2 regions of the Citrobacter sp. RHB25-C09 genome follow, and region 2 is predicted to be linked to the other one. Evidence: predicted binding sites of a transcription regulator. Region 2 holds the regulator's gene; the other holds the start of a gene.
What was found. Region 2 encodes LexA, which represses DNA repair genes until DNA is damaged. Its sites were predicted from a motif close to TNCTGTATGTACATACAGNA; they were not measured.
Positions count from the first base shown of each region.

Region 1 (8,463 bases), 1.3 Mb from region 2:
TTCGTGAACCTGTCTGTTATTTCACAGTTCTGGATCCGCGAAAAACGTAACAAGACGCTGAAAGACCACTTCAATTACCTGATTCTGCCGGTATGTGGCGCGCTGACGGTAGGCGCACTGTGGATCAACCTGGAAGAGAGCTCAATGGTCCTGGGTCTGATCTGGGCAGGTATCGGTCTGGTCTATCTGGCTTGCGTAACCAAAAGCTTCCGCAACCCGGTGCCACAGTACGAAGACGTCGCGTAATGACTTGCCGGGGGGCACTAACGCTTACCCGGCCTAAAAACGACAAACCCGTAGGCTCGCGTAAGCGAAGCGCCATCGGGCAAAAAAAACCGGAGACCATCGCCTCCGGTTTTTTTATATCTCACATTCAGACTATCTCTTGCGCGTACTGGAACAGGGCTTTTAGCAATGCCTGCTTCTCCGCATCCCCTTGATACTCGTTATAAAGTTGTTCAAGTTCTTCGGCGTAGCGTTGCAAATACTCTGGGGTAAAGACCTGACGACGGTGTTCAAGCCAGCGCTGTTGTTCCGCCTCATCCAACGTTCCCGGGAAGTTACGCGCCCGATAGTTGAATAACAGCTTTTCGATACGCGGATCGGCAAACGTGATATCCAGTGCTGGCAGATTCTGCGGCGTCGTTTCAAGAATAATTTTCATCGCCGCGCGGTCCGCGTCGCTGAAAAAGCCGTTATAGAGCTGGGCGTCCACATTATCCGACGGCGTAAACGGCTCCGCCTCTGCAAATATAGCGACGACTTTGTCGCGAACCTGCGGGTTTGCACGCAGAACTTTCAGATTATCAAGGCACTGCTGGCGATTGATCCCCAGCCGCTCGGCATCTTCCGGACGCAGGGTATTCCCCGGTGCCAGTACCGGGCATTTATTGATATGCACCAGTTTCACCGGTACCGCTGCGTTATCGCCAAGGTCAGCTTTGGCGGTATAGAGGCGCTGGCGCAGCGTGTCGCTATCAAGTTCGAGTAGGGGGGAGATGTCACCGGCAAGGTCTACCATAATGACCGCGTTACGATTCTCCGGATGCCAGGCCAGCGGCGCAACCCAACTGGTATTGCCACGCCATGCACCAAACATGCCGGAGATATGCACCAGCGGCTTCATCTGCGGTACGTCGATCAGCGCCGCCAGCTTATGCTTGTTACGGTGGCTGAAGAGATAGTCAAAAAGACGCGGCTGCCGTGACTTGACCAACTGCGCCATCGCAATGGTGGCATAGACATCTGCCATGGCATCGTGAGCGTTGCTGTGTTCAATCCCGTTGGCTTTAGTCAGGTGCTCAAGGCGAAAACTGGGTAATCCGTCGTCATTTTCCGGCCAGTTGATGCCTTCCGGTCGCAACGCGTAGCAGGCGCGCATCACGTCCAGCAGATCCCAGCGCGAATTGTCATGCTGCCAGCTCCAGGCGTAAGGATCGTAGAAATTACGGTACAACAGGTTACGCGTCACTTCATCGTCGAAACGCACGTTGTTATAACCGATGATGCAGGTCTTCGGGACGGTAAACAGCGCATGGATGCGCGCGGCAAACGCCGCTTCGTTTTCACCTTTCTCTCGTGCTTCCTGTGGGGTGATGCCGGTGACCATTACGGCTCCCGGTTGCGGGAGATAGTCGTCCGCAGGTTTGCAGTAAAACACTTCCGGTTCGCCAGTGATGTTGAAATCGCTGTCGGTTCGGATGGCAGCAAACTGCGCAGGTCTGTCGAGCGCCGGATGAGTGCCGAAGGTTTCGTAATCGTGGAAGAGAAAGGTGGGATGCTGCTTGCCGTCATTCATAAATTAAATTGATTCCCTGACTTCTGTTTTGTGCGCGGCCTGATGACACAGAGTACCAAAGTTCAACATGGTTATCAGCACAGTGGGCTTAGAGAAGTGAATAAACCCGCAGATTATGATTTAGGAAGCCTGGGTGGAGCCCTAAGTAACTCAATCACGTCACATTTCCTTGCAATTAATCCCTGCTTGTTTATCAGAATTTCCGTAAAAAGGACGGCTCTTTTGAAACGTCCGAGGATATGCTGTTGAAACGCCGTCTGTTTATTGCTGCTTCTTTACTCGCTGTATATATTTCCCCTGCATTCTCTGCCACAACCGTAAGCTTCGCGCCTTCTTCTCCCGACATCGAAGCCGGCTCGTGGGTGCTTATGGACTACACGACGGGGCAGATCCTGACCGCCGGAAATGAACATCAGCAGCGTAACCCGGCAAGTCTGACGAAGCTTATGACTGGCTATGTCGTTGATCGGGCGATTGACAGTCATCGTATCTCGCCGGATGACATCGTGACGGTGGGGCGCGATGCCTGGGCAAAAGACAACCCTGTCTTTGTCGGATCCTCACTGATGTTTCTTAAGCAAGGTGACCGCGTTTCGGTGCGCGATTTAAGCCGGGGGCTGATCGTCGATTCGGGCAACGATGCCTGCGTGGCGCTGGCGGACTATATTGCCGGTGGTCAACCTCAGTTTGTCGGCATGATGAACCACTATGTTAAGACGCTCAATTTACAGGACACGCATTTTGAGACGGTTCACGGTCTGGATGCCCCAGGACAGCACAGTTCTGCTTATGACCTGGCAGTGCTTTCACGCGCCATTATTCATGGTGAGCCTGAGTTCTATCACATGTACAGCGAGAAAAGTCTCACCTGGAACGGGATCACCCAGCATAACCGTAATGGCTTGCTGTGGGATAAAACCTTGAATGTGGATGGCCTGAAAACCGGGCATACATCTGGCGCGGGCTTTAACCTGATTGCCTCAGCAGTGGACGGTCAGCGTCGTCTTATCGCTGTGGTGATGGGGGCAAACAGCCCAAAGGGACGCGAAGAGCAGGCACGGAAGCTACTGCATTGGGGACAACAAAATTTCGATACGGTGCAGATTCTGCGTCGTGGGAAACAGGTGGGTACGGAGCGTATCTGGTTCGGTGACAAAGAGAAAATTGCACTCGGCACCGGCCAGGATTTCTGGATGGCACTGCCTAAAGCAGAAGTTGCTAATATCAAAGCGAAATATGTATTGGATAAGCAGGGGTTGGACGCGCCAATTGCAGCAAATCAGCGGGTTGGGGAAATAGAACTCTACGACCGCGATAAGCTCGTTGCTCACTGGCCATTGGTTACCCTCGAAGCGGTGGGGAAAGGTGGTGTATTCTCGCGTCTCAGCGACTTTTTCCACCATAAAGTGTAGCGATAACTGGCAGGAGGATGGCAGGATTTTGGTTCTGCTCACATAATAGTCACAATTTTCTTGTGACTGTTATGTAGCGTTATTACACTGTATATAAATACAGTGTAATAACGGAGGCTATATGAATTACGAGATCAAACTTACCGACAAGCGCACCGTTGCCGGTTTCCATCTGGTGGGTCCCTGGGAGCAGAAAGTTAAGCAGGGTTTTGAGCAACTCATGCTGTGGGTAGACAATAAGCAAGTTGTCACGCATGAATGGATCGCGGTTTATTACGATAATCCAGAAGAAGTTCCTGCAGAAAAACTGCGCTGTGGTACGGTTGTGACAGTTCCGGCTGATTTTAAGATCCCGGAAAACAGCGAAGGCGTCATCCTGACTGAAATTGAAGGCGGGCAGTGTGCAACGGCAGTGGCACGCGTTGAAAATTATGATTTTTCGACCCCGTGGTATCAGTTTTTCAATGTCCTGATGAAGGACAAAGACTGGGAGATGGCCTGTAAGCCCTGCTACGAAGTCTACCTGAATGATGGCGCAAAAGACGGGTACTGGGATATTGAGATGTGTGTACCGGTACGTCCAGTAACGAAGTAAGCTATAAACCAGGCGGACTGGCACTGAGAGGCTACGCTTAGTGAGAAGTCCTGTCCGCTACGGTGAATTTTTTCAGTGTAAAAGCGGGTACAATCCATTTTTGTCATTTTGTGACGGAGTGCCGGAGTGCGTGCCGACAAATCACTGACCCCATTCGAAATCCGCCTGTATCGCCATTACCGTATTGTGCATGGCATTCGCATTGCGCTGGCGTTTATTCTGACCTTTTTGCTCGTTCGCTTGCTTTCTATTCCGGAAGGGACGTGGCCCTTGATAACGCTGGTGGTGATCATGGGCCCCATCTCGTTTTGGGGAAACGTGATGTCTCGCGCCCTGGAGCGAATAGGCGGCACTATACTCGGTTCCGTACTTGGGTTGGTGGCGCTTTGGCTGGAGCTATTTTCTTTACCGTTGATGTTAATCTGGTGTGCTGCTGCAATGTACCTCTGTGGCTGGCTCGCGTTGGGCAAAAAACCGTATCAGGCACTGTTGCTTGGCGTTACGCTGGCCGTGGTTGTTGGGGCACCCGCGGGGGACATGAACACAGCACTGTGGCGGGCCGGGGATGTGATTATCGGCTCACTGCTCGCCATGCTATTTACCGGAATCTGGCCGCAACGTGCGTTTATCCACTGGCGTATTCAACTGGCGCAATGTGTCACCGCGTATAACCGTGTCTATCAGGCCGCGCTGTCGCCGAATTTACTGGAAAAACCCCATCTGGACAAATATCTGCACCAGCTGTTAAGCGATGTAGTAAAGATGCGCGCACTTATTGCACCTGCAAGCAAAGAAACACATATCCCGAAAGGCATTTTTGAAGCGATCCAGACCGTTAACCGGAACCTGGTTTGTATGCTTGAGCTGCAAATTAATGCCCTCTGGGCGACGCGCGCCAGTCACTTTGTCATGCTCAATGCGCAATCGTTGCGTGAAACGCAGCAAATGACCCAAGAGGCGTTATTGACCATTACACACGCACTTTTCGAGGGGAACCCGCAGCCGGTTCTCGCCAATACAGAAAAGCTGAATGACACTGTCAATGAACTGCGTGCGCTAATACGTGAGCAAGACGCGAGTAACGTCACGGAAACGCCGATTCACGGTTACGTCTGGCTCAGTCTGGAAACCGCCCGCCAACTGGAGCTGTTATCGCATCTCATCTGCCGGGCGCTTCGCAAATAATCAACTATTACGGGTGTTAGCGCGGCTGCTGCTTCGATTCAGCAAGGAATGAGGGTATGATAGTCACAGGGATGAAGTGATTGTTATTTGTGACTGTGAAAAGTAATGTAAGCCCTATAGTTTAAACGAATCCGAATCTCACATTATCAGGGGAGTAAAAATGGAAACTACCAAACCTTCTTTCCAGGACGTGCTGGAATTTGTCCGTCTGTTTCGTCGTAAAAACAAGCTACAACGTGAAATTCAGGACGTTGAGAAAAAGATCCGTGATAACCAGAAACGCGTTCTGCTGCTGGACAACCTGAGCGATTACATCAAGCCGGGAATGAGCGTAGAAGCTATTCAGGGCATCATTGCCAGCATGAAAAGCGACTATGAAGATCGCGTTGATGACTACATCATCAAAAATGCTGAAATTTCTAAAGAACGTCGCGATATCTCTAAAAAACTGAAAGCGATGGGCGAAATGAAAAACGGCGATGCGAAAGCAGAGTAATTTTTCATCTCAGTAAGGGGCATTTTTGTCCCTTACTGCCGCTCGACACCGCCCGCAACCATCCGCAATAAATGCTGTACTGGCCAATGCGCCGTCAACTTTTTCTCCTCCAGCCTCCAGGTAATGTAATCAACATCATGCTGCTTTCTGTCCAGCATAAGCCCTACAACGCTACCGCTGTGCGCGACATTCACACCGTACAGACAGCATTCCTCCACCAGGGATAACAAAGAATCGAACTCGGGCTTAGGTAACAGTGTCTGGCTGGCGATAGCACTGAGCGTGGCTGCTTCTCCCAGGCGCCAGGGGTTACGTTCAGCACAAGCCTCCTGAACCTTTTCCCAGGCTCGCTTAAGCGCAGGTGCCCCGGCATCTAATCCTGCCTGTCTGGGAATGCGATGATAATCCGCTGTGCGTAAGGTTTGCGGGCTTTCCAGTACCAGCAGGTCAAGCTCTGGCTGTGTTCCGCAGGCCACTTGCGTTGACGCATCGTTGTGATCAAACAGAGTGAGTTGGCGAAATACGGTGCTGTCAGTGGGCTCCAGCGACACGCAAAGCTGGGCCAGGGTCGATTCATTGAGATCGTGCCCCAGATGCTGCGCGGTTGCTACGGCTGTTGCGGCAATATCGGCTGTACTGCTTGCCATCCCTTTGGCGACCGGAATAGTGGAGTGGATATCAATACGAATGCCCTGGCTCAGATGAGCAGGATAACCCCAGTGGGCAAGAAGTCGATTCACCATGGCTCGAGAGAGAGGGCGTTCATTCACCCGCGGAGGGCCGGCACTCACTTCAACCGTGCTGTACCAGTCAACGGGGCAGGAAACCAACTTTTCGCTGCCCATAATCCAGCCCTGAATGAGTTCGCCGCACGATGCGGGGCATTGCGCAACAGCCATGTATCCACCTTTCTGGTCAGCAATCACTGGCGCATACTGTCACGGCAATTGCGCTATTACCATGATTTACCGCAATATGCCCACAGCGATTCAGGCAGAAACGGCCAGTGATTCCTCGTTTGCGAGGGCAATTCGCATCACGTCCTGGGCGATCATCAGCTCTTCGTTGGTGTTGATCACGGCCACTTTGACCATCGCATTTTCACCCTGAATAAAGGTGGCATTACGCTGGTTTTTCTCTTCATCAAGGTTCAGACCGAGGAAGTGCAAATTATGGCAAATCGCAGCCCGCGCACGGGCAGAATTCTCGCCAATGCCGCCAGTAAATACCAGTGCATCCAGCCCACCCATCTGCATAATATAGCTGCCGATCGTCGCCCGAATGCGTTCAGCAAAAAGCGTCAGCGCGAGCGCAGCACGCGCGTTACCGGCATCTGCAGCTTGCTCAACATCCCGGTAATCATGCGATATACCGGAAACGCCCAGCAGCCCGGACTCATTATTTAGCAACTGATTAAGCTGCTGCGGCGTTTTGTCTACTCGTTGGGCGATCCAGGGCAAAATCGACGGGTCTATATCACCACTGCGCGTACCCATCATCACGCCTGACTGTGGAGTGAATCCCATGGAGGTATTTACCGATTTACCGCCTTTGATGGCGCAAACGCTGCTGCCGTTGCCGAGATGGCAGCACACAACGCGTAGCGCACTTAACGGAACACCGAGTTTCTCAGCTAACGCAGCGCTAACATATTTGTGGCTGGTACCGTGAAAACCATAGCGGCGGATGCCAAACTCTTCGTAATAGCGCCACGGAAGCGGATAGATATAAGCCGGTTCATCCAGCGTTTGGTGAAACGCGGTATCAAACACCGCGACGGCAGGTACCTCGGGCAGCAGTTGACGAAACACGGTAATGCCCAGCAGGTTGACCGGATTGTGCAGCGGAGCAAGTTCAGCCAGGCGGGCAATCTCTGCGAGGGAATCCTCTGTAACCCGCACGGAATCTTTAAACAATTCTCCACCGTGCGCCACACGATGACCCACGCCGTCAATATCCTGCAGGCTGGCAATAATGCCGTAACCGATCAGCATTTCGAGAAGCAGAGTCACGGCCTCCCGATGATCGGCAACCGGCGTGGTTTGCTGCCATTTTTGCTCTGACGATTTAAGCGTAATTCGGGCATCCGGCAAACCGATACGTTCAATCAAGCCCTGACACAGCAGGCTACCCTGCGGCATATCTAACAACTGAAATTTTAGCGATGAGCTTCCCGCATTGATCGCCATTATTTTGTAAGGCATGAAGATTCCTTTTGATTTAAAAAGGCAAAAAGTTCAGCGAGTCCGCTATTGTCCACGGCGCTGGTCACAAATACGCGCTGTGCCCCGGACATGTCCAACCAACAGGTGACACGCGCAATCTGCTGCGGAGTCGCTAAATCCGATTTGGTGATGATGCCAATGGTTGGTCTGTTCATCGGCACGGTAAAGCCAGGTGAGAAGGGCGACCACTCCGCATTGCTGTTGAGCACCAGCGCGATAATGTTCGCCTCACAGGCGCTTGCCAGCAGCGCGCTGTACAAACAGCGGTTTTCCAGATACTCCCCGGGCGTGTCGATGGCTTCAGCCGTCCAGACAATGGCCTGGGTTTTCTGATACTGGAGGGACTCGCCGCGCAGACATTGCGTCAATGACGTTTTACCGCACTGGCTGGGGCCGATTAGCATCATGCGTTTCATGGCGTTATGTCCGGGTGATGGGGCAGGCCGTAAAGCGCATCATTTCACCCAGCGTCCGCGTAACCTGCTTCAGGGCGTATTCCACCGCTGACACATCGCCGGTTAAGACCACCGCACCGGTAAAGCGGTCGAGAAAGCCGATCTCAACTGCTCCGGATTTCGTGGCAATATCACAGGCGATAATGGAGGCTTCACTCGGGGTGATGGTCAGAATGCCAATCGCTGAAACGCTGTCCTGCAACCCGAGTTTTTTAAACAAATCTTTACCCGGGTTTGCGATCAAATGCGCCAGAGTGACCTGTTTACCCGGCACGTACTCCTGGATCATTCGATCCG
Region 1 covers NZ_CP057483.1:2,667,305-2,675,767, reverse strand. Annotated here, with positions in the region: gene HVY19_RS12575 (APC family permease) at 1-246, shown strand, start outside; gene sbcB (exodeoxyribonuclease I) at 374-1,798, opposite strand; gene dacD (serine-type D-Ala-D-Ala carboxypeptidase DacD) at 2,038-3,210, shown strand; gene sbmC (DNA gyrase inhibitor SbmC) at 3,332-3,805, shown strand; gene HVY19_RS12555 (FUSC family protein) at 3,932-4,990, shown strand; gene HVY19_RS12550 (DUF496 family protein) at 5,151-5,486, shown strand; gene HVY19_RS12545 (L-threonine kinase) at 5,519-6,385, opposite strand; gene HVY19_RS12540 (acetate/propionate family kinase) at 6,476-7,690, opposite strand; gene pduV (propanediol utilization protein PduV) at 7,675-8,127, opposite strand; gene pduU (propanediol utilization microcompartment protein PduU) at 8,132-8,463, opposite strand, start outside.
Region 1: the regulator LexA is predicted to act here: its motif matches at 3,296-3,315, upstream of sbmC (DNA gyrase inhibitor SbmC).

Region 2 (8,463 bases):
TTATTCACAGTAGACCCGTTTTTATTTGCAGGTGAAGAAACACCTCTGCCAGTATCAACGCAGCAGAGAAGAACTTTTGCTGTGAAAAAAACACTAAAAACCGCGCTATTCGCCCCATGCTGAAGACAACTGAAGCGTTCTCTTTTTGTGATGTACCTCAATATGTATAGAAGACTTTGTAAGGTCCGCAAAGATTAGCAGGCGATATATCGTCTGAAATGGCGACTCTGGCTGGATCTCGGCGTTTCCTGCATAACATGATAAAGTGAGGGTTTATCACCCTACGCAAACCAAGGTGCCCCATGGAAAAGCCCACAACGCAAGAACTGTTAGCGCAAGCTGAAAAATTGTGCGCGCAACGCAATGTGCGACTGACTCCACAGCGCCTTGAAGTTTTACGCCTGATGAGCCTGCAGGAAGGCGCGATTAGCGCTTACGATCTGCTCGATCTTCTGCGTGAATCAGAGCCCCAGGCTAAGCCGCCAACGGTCTATCGCGCACTGGATTTTCTGCTTGAACAAGGTTTTGTGCATAAGGTGGAATCCACCAACAGCTATGTCATGTGCTATCTGTTCGATCAGCCAACCCATACCTCTGCGATGTTTATCTGTGACCGTTGCGGTGGGGTAAAGGAAGAGTGTGCGGAAGGGGTGGAAGATATCATGCATACGCTGGCCGCGAAGATGGGGTTCGCCCTTCGTCACAATGTGATTGAAGCGCATGGCCTCTGTTCTGCGTGTGTTGAAGTCGAAGCTTGCCGTCACCCTGGCGAGTGTCAGCACGATCATTCCATTCTGGTGAAAAAGAAATCTCGTTAAATAAGTGGGCGGCACCCTTGCGCCGCCCTGTGCAAACAATTGCGAATTCATTTCTGGATCCGCAGGCAAACGTAGTGGTTACCAGCGGTAGTCGTTACGGGTTTCCCAGTCACCGACCTCTTTTTCCGCCTGATCCTTCTGATAACCGTAGCGTTCCTGGATTTTACCTACCAGTTGGTCACGTTTACCTTCAATGACCGTCATATCATCATCGGTCAGTTTGCCCCATTGCTCTTTCACTTTACCTTTGAATTGTTTCCAGTTACCACCGGCTTCATCTTTATTCATCATAAAGTCCTCTTCGTTAGGCTGTGAATAGCGAGAGTAAACCGCCCAGCTTCGCTATTTTTTCTGCTGAACGTAATGATAAGTGTAGTCAGGAATCTCGGCTTAAAATCATTATTCGGAATTTTTAACCGTTACGTTGCCGAAAACCAGGTTCCGTTACGCCAGTGTCGACGCCAGATATAGGCTAAAGAGAGCCCGCGTAGCGCCAGAAAAACGGCTAACGCCAGCCACAAACCGTGGTTCCCGAGCAGAGGAAGTGCCAGTAAAGTTAACGCAAAACCACTGGCCGCGACCGCCATGCTGTTACGCATTTCTGCTGCGCGTGTCGCACCAATAAACATGCCGTCGAGCAGATAGCACCAGACGCCCACTAACGGCAGGATCACCTGCCAGATCAGGTAGCGATCGGCCAATATTTGAATCTCAGTCAGCGACGTCAGAAGAGCAATAATCTGTTCACCTGCGAGCAGATAGACCAGCGAAAACAGCAGTGCGACGACACCTGCCTGGCGACAGGCGGCGCGCCAGACATCCAGCAACTGGCTGCCGTCCCGTGCGCCATAGGCTTGCCCGGAATGCGCCTCTACGGCGTAGGCGAAGCCGTCCAGCGCGTAGGCGGTGAAGGTCAGCAGCGTCATCAGCACCGCGTTGACAGCGATAATATCGCTCCCCAGTCTGGCACCCAGTACGGTGATCGCGCCAAAGCAGAGTTGCAGCAGCAGCGAACGCAACATAATGTCGCGATTGAGCGCTAACAGACGCCGAAAATGGCCGCGCCAGGCCTGCTTTAACATAGCCGCGGTTATGCCGCGCAAATGAAGTACCTTTCGCACCATCAGCAGCCCAATCACTAACGTGGAGTATTCCGCAATGACCGTCGCCAGCGCAGCGCCCTGCACGTTCATGTGCAGACCCATCACCAGCCATAAATCGAGAACAATGTTCAGGATATTGCCGACAATCAACAGGATAACCGGCGCGCGAGCATACTGAACGCCCAGCAGCCAGCCGAGCAGAACCAGATTCGCCAGCGACGCCGGCGCACTTAACCAGCGAATCGCCAGGAAGCGTCTTGCCTGTTCCAGCACCGCTTCGCTGCCGCCAACAATATGCAGCGCCAGATCGATTATCGGGGTGCGTAAAAGCGCAATTAATGCCCCCACCCCCAGCGCAAGGATGAGCGGTTGTACCAGCGCACGCGCCAGTGCCTGTGGGTTCTTCGCACCAAACGCCTGTGCCGTTAGCCCAGTTGTGCTCATGCGTAAAAAGAGCAACAGCATAAACAGAAAGCTAGTGGCTGTTGCACCCACAGCCACACCACCCAGATAAACCGGGCTATCCAGGTGACCAATCACCGCAGTATCCACCAGTCCCAGCAGAGGAACCGTGATATTGGAGAAGATCATGGGTAAGGCGAGACGCCAGAGGGCTTTATCAGCAGGAGCAAAGAACGGCATGAGGAGAAGCCTGAGCAGGAGTGTTTAGGTTTTGAACGCATTTCGTAAGCCCGGTAAGCACAGCGCCACCGGGCTCGGTGTCGGATGTTGGCACAAACGCCTTATCCGAGTGTGAGGTATTACAGCCACTCACCGTTGCGGATCACGCCAACGGCTAAACCTTCGATGGTAAAGCTCTGCTCACGAAGATCCACGACGATAGGCTTAAATTCGCTGTTTTCTGGCAACAGTTCGACTTTATTGCCCTGTTTTTTCAGACGTTTTACCGTCACTTCGTCGTCGATACGGGCGACAACGACCTGACCATTACGCACATCCTGGGTTTTATGCACGGCCAGCAGATCGCCGTCCATAATACCAATGTCTTTCATTGACATGCCGCTAACGCGCAGCAGAAAATCGGCATTGGGTTTAAACAGAGAAGGATCGACCTGATAATGGCCTTCGATGTGCTGCTGCGCCAGCAGGGGTTCCCCCGCCGCAACGCGACCGACAAGCGGTAACCCTTCCTCTTCTTCATGCAGCAAACGAATGCCGCGAGAAGCGCCGGATACAATCTCAATGACACCTTTACGCGCCAGCGCCTTCAGATGTTCTTCAGCCGCGTTTGGGGAACGGAACCCCAAACGCTGCGCGATTTCCGCACGCGTCGGTGGCATGCCTGTCTGGCTGATGTGATCCCGAATGAGATCAAACACCTCTTGTTGCCTGGCCGTTAACGCTTTCATTCCGCCCCCTGGGTGTATATACAGTTATGCTGTGAGTATATACAGCTAAAGGCGATTTTGGAACCACAAACTGCACATTAAACAGGAGATTTATAGCGTTATGGAATCGCGCTCGTAAAAATCCTTAACGAAAATTCGACCATAGCAGGATACCCCAGGTTATCAGCGCTATGATGATAGAGAGCAGCACCGCTGCCGACCCCATATCTTTCGCGCGACCAGAGAGTTCATGATAGTCGGAGCCGATACGGTCAACGACCGCTTCAATGGCGCTGTTAAGAATTTCAACAACCATCACCAGCATGACGGAGCCGATCAACAGAACGCGCGTTATGGCATCCACATCCAGCCAGCAGGCGACGATCACGGCAACCAGGACCGCGAGACTTTCCTGACGGAATGCGGCCTCGTTAATCCATGCGGCGCGAAAACCTTTCCAGGAATAGCCAGCAGCTTTGATAATTCGGGTGAATCCAGTGGTATTATTGGCCATCAAAAGAACCTTTTTGCATTATTGGCGTCAATGTCATTGTCCTGTTAACTCAAATGTTTTGAGTTAATGCAACGCGGCGCGAAGTATGACGGGATACAACAGAAATTCACATGACTTTCTGATATCCTTGCAGCGCATTTGCACTATTAACCAGAGGCTTTACATCGTTTATGTCCGGCTGGCCACGAATTTACTATAAAATCCTGAATTTACCATTAAGCGTGCTGGTAAAAAGCAAGTCTATTCCGGCAGATCCTGCCCCGGAGTTAGGGCTCGATACCTCTCGTCCCATTATGTACGTTTTACCGTACAACTCCAAAGCGGACTTGTTGACACTGCGCGCTCAGTGTTTGGCGCACGACCTCCCCGACCCATTAGAACCGCTGGAGATCGACGGCACTCAGCTGCCGCGCTATGTGTTCATTCACGGCGGACCGCGTGTCTTTACCTATTACACGCCGAAAGAAGAGTCCATTAAGCTGTTCCATAACTATCTCGACCTGCACCGCAGCAATCCGAGTCTGGATGTGCAAATGGTGCCAGTATCGGTGATGTTTGGCCGCGCGCCCGGGCGTGAAAAAGGGGAAGTGAACCCGCCTTTACGCATGCTCAACGGCATTCAAAAATTCTTTGCCGTCTCCTGGCTGGGTCGCGACAGCTTTGTGCGCTTCTCACCTTCCGTCTCGCTGCGCCGTATGGCTGACGAGCACGGCACCGATAAAATTATTGCTCAAAAACTGGCTCGCGTGGCGCGAATGCACTTCGCCCGTCAGCGTCTGGCCGCCGTGGGGCCGCGTTTGCCTGCGCGTCAGGATCTGTTTAATAAACTGCTAGCTTCGAAGGCGATTGCCCGCGCGGTCGAAGACGAAGCGCGCAGTAAGAAAATCTCCCACGAAAAAGCGCAGCAGAACGCGATCGCGCTGATGGAAGAAATTGCCGCCAACTTCTCTTACGAGATGATTCGCCTGACCGACCGTATTCTGGGCTTTACCTGGAACCGGCTGTATCAGGGGATTAACGTCCACAACGCCGAGCGCGTTCGCCAGCTGGCGCATGACGGGCACGAGATTGTCTATGTGCCGTGTCACCGCAGCCATATGGACTATCTGCTGCTCTCCTACGTCCTGTATCACCAGGGTCTGGTTCCCCCGCACATTGCAGCCGGGATTAACCTGAACTTCTGGCCAGCCGGGCCGATCTTCCGCCGCCTGGGGGCGTTCTTTATTCGCCGTACCTTTAAGGGCAACAAGCTCTATTCCACCGTCTTCCGCGAGTATCTGGGCGAACTGTTCAGCCGTGGTTATTCGGTGGAATACTTCGTTGAGGGCGGACGCTCACGTACTGGCCGTCTGCTGGATCCGAAAACCGGTACCCTGTCGATGACCATCCAGGCCATGCTGCGCGGCGGCACCCGTCCGATCACGCTTGTGCCGATTTACATCGGCTATGAGCACGTCATGGAAGTGGGGACCTATGCGAAAGAGCTGCGTGGCGCGACCAAAGAGAAAGAAAGTCTGCCACAGATGCTGCGCGGCCTGAGCAAGCTGCGTAATCTGGGTCAGGGCTATGTTAACTTCGGCGAACCGATGCCGCTGATGACATACCTGAATCATCACGTTCCAGAATGGCGCGAGTCGATCGATCCAATCGAAGCCGTGCGTCCTGCCTGGCTGACGCCAACGGTGAACGGCATCGCTGAAGAGCTCATGGTGCGGATTAACAACGCTGGTGCGGCTAACGCCATGAACCTGTGCTGTACCGCACTGCTGGCGTCCCGTCAGCGCTCGCTGACCCGTGAACAGCTAACAGAACAACTCAACTGTTATCTGGATTTGATGCGCAATGTACCGTACTCCCCTGACTCGACGGTGCCATCCGTCAGCGCCAGCGATCTCATCGATCACGCGTTGCAGATGAACAAGTTCGAAGTCGAGAAAGACACCATTGGCGATATTATCATCCTGCCGCGCGAGCAGGCGGTTCTCATGACCTACTATCGCAATAACATTGCCCACATGCTGGTTCTGCCTTCGCTGATGGCGGCAATTATTACCCAGCATCGCCATATTTCACGCGCGGCGCTACAGCAGCATGTTGAAGTACTGTATCCGATGCTGAAAGCGGAGCTGTTCCTGCGTTGGGAACGCGAAGCGTTGACGGGCGTTATTGATGCACTGGTCGAAGAGATGCAGCGCCAGGGACTCATCTCCGTTCAGAATGACGAACTGCACATTAACCCTGCGCATTCTCGCACGCTGCAACTGCTGGCGGCAGGGGCGCGCGAAACGCTACAGCGTTACGCCATTACCTTCTGGCTGCTGAGTGCGAACCCGTCAATCAACCGTGGTACGCTGGAGAAAGAAAGCCGCACCGTAGCGCAGCGTCTGTCCGTGCTGCACGGCATCAACGCGCCGGAGTTCTTCGATAAGGCGGTCTTCAGTTCACTGGTCCTGACCCTGCGTGATGAGGGATACATCAGCGATACCGGAGATGCCGAGCCGGGCGAAACGATGAAGGTGTACCAGATGCTGGCGGAGTTAATTACGTCGGATGTGCGCCTCACCATCGAGAGTGCGACGCAAAGCGAGTAACGCACAGTAAAGCCGGTCAATGTGGACTGCACCCCAAAAGTTGGACACCCAACTGATTAAGGTGCAGTTTTTTATGGCGGATTGCCGGATGCCTGCTCCCGCCTTATCCGGCCTACGGTTTGGTAGACCCGGTAAGCGCAGCGCCACCGGGCAATGATTTATAGATGCCAGTAACTCATCGCCAGCCCGATAAACAGCACCAGGCCAACGTAGTTGTTGTTCATGAACGCCTTAAAGCAGGCTTCCCGCTCGCGGTTGGCAATCAGCTTCTGCTGCCAGACAAACAGCGCGCCGGCGACCAAAATTGACCCGTAATAGCTCATTCCCAGTCCATTTAACCAGCCAATAACCGCCATTAGGACCAGCACAAGCACCTGCAGGATGCCGATGATCAGCTTGTCGTGTTGGCCAAACAGAATGGCGGTCGATTTAATACCAATTTTCAGGTCGTCGTCGCGATCGACCATCGCATACTGCGTATCGTAGGCTACCGCCCAAAGAATGTTAGCGAGGAACATCAGCCAGCAACTCAGCGGCACGGACTCACTCACCGCGGCGAAGGCCATCGGTATCGACCAGCCGAACGCCGCGCCCAGCACCACCTGCGGCAGATGAGTGTAGCGCTTCATAAACGGATACACCCAGGCAAGCGCCAGCGCGGCCACCGATAGCAGGATGGTCATTGTGTTGAGGGTCAACACCAGCAGGAAAGCGAGCAGCACCAACACCACGAACAGCGTGCGGGCCTCTTTTTCAGTCACCGCGCCGCTCGGTAGCGGACGGTTGGCGGTGCGCTTAACATGACCGTCAAATTTGCGGTCAGCATAATCATTCACGACACATCCGGCGGCGCGCATCAGCCAGACTCCGGCGACAAACACCGCCAGCACCCACAGTTGCGGTACGCCCGGAGTCGCCACCCACAGCGCCCACAGCGTCGGCCAGAGTAGCAATAAGGCACCGATGGGCTTATCCGTACGCATTAAGCGATGAAACGCCAACAGCTTAGTCTGCGTCAGACTCCACTCCATTTTATTTTCCTCTTAGTACAACGGTGATGCAGGCAAAAATAGCTCGGTCAGCATCAGCGGCTTACCGCTCAGTCGCAGGCGGGAACGGCGTCCCCACAGCGCTGCATCACAACCAATTTCAATAAAATCTCGGGTCAACGTCGATGATGTAAAAAGGTAGCGCCCTAAGGGGGTTTTGCCCAAATGTTGTAAAGCCAGTTCAGGGCCGGACAGTGTCGACTCAGGCACTACGGTACGTCCGGCAAGCCATGGCTCGCCATCCGCGCATAACAGGATTTCACGCAGCCAGTAGCGGGACTCTTTTGGCAGGAGCGCCAGCTCTTCCACCACCTCGTTTTGACCAACAAATCCTTCCCTGATCAACGTCACAGTGACCCGTTTTCCCTGCTGCTCAAAACGTTTCGTCATGGAATCTTCCAGCAGCAGCCAGTCTAGCTGTTCCGGATCCAGAGCGGGGATCTCGTCAAAATAGCGCAGCGCACGCAGTTGCGTTAACGCGGGGTGTGACATGCCTTACTCTCCGTTTCATAACTGAAAGGCATTGTAACGCAGAAAAGAGATTACGGGAGACGGAATAAAAATTAAGTGATCTGTTGCGCAACAGAAGCGTAACAATTCGCATGGAATGCTAAAAAAAAGGTGCGCCCGGGGACGCACCAGTTGTTGCAAATCAGCACTGTGGGGTAAACGTTACCCCTTGCCTTTTACACTGCTGATAAAAGTGGAACGGGCCGATGTCGAACCCAGACGCTCTGCTTCATCAAGCAGTTTCAGCGCTTTATCTACATCGCCTTTCGCGACGGCGTCTTTAATCGCTTTGTTGAAGTAGCTTTCGGTGTCGTTCAACATCGGTTCGCTTTTCTTCGCAGGCGCAGGGGCGGCAACCGGCGCGGCAGCTGGCGCAGCGTAGGTCGGCGCAGGCGCAGCGGTATTCCCTACGGTTACTGGCCCCGGACCGGAAGAACCAAACAGCGGCCCAACCAGCACGCTGGAACTGCTGCTCGTTTTCACTTTCAGCTTCAGCAGACCGTCGGTGGTATGACGGGCGATCGGGTCC
Region 2 covers NZ_CP057483.1:4,002,870-4,011,332, forward strand. Annotated here, with positions in the region: gene HVY19_RS18935 (conjugal transfer protein TraF) at 1-8, opposite strand, end outside; gene zur (zinc uptake transcriptional repressor Zur) at 303-818, shown strand; gene HVY19_RS18945 (CsbD family protein) at 897-1,106, opposite strand; gene dinF (MATE family efflux transporter DinF) at 1,238-2,563, opposite strand; gene lexA (transcriptional repressor LexA) at 2,683-3,291, opposite strand; gene HVY19_RS18960 (diacylglycerol kinase) at 3,416-3,784, opposite strand; gene plsB (glycerol-3-phosphate 1-O-acyltransferase PlsB) at 3,955-6,375, shown strand; gene ubiA (4-hydroxybenzoate octaprenyltransferase) at 6,534-7,406, opposite strand; gene ubiC (chorismate lyase) at 7,419-7,916, opposite strand; gene malM (maltose operon protein MalM) at 8,097-8,463, opposite strand, start outside.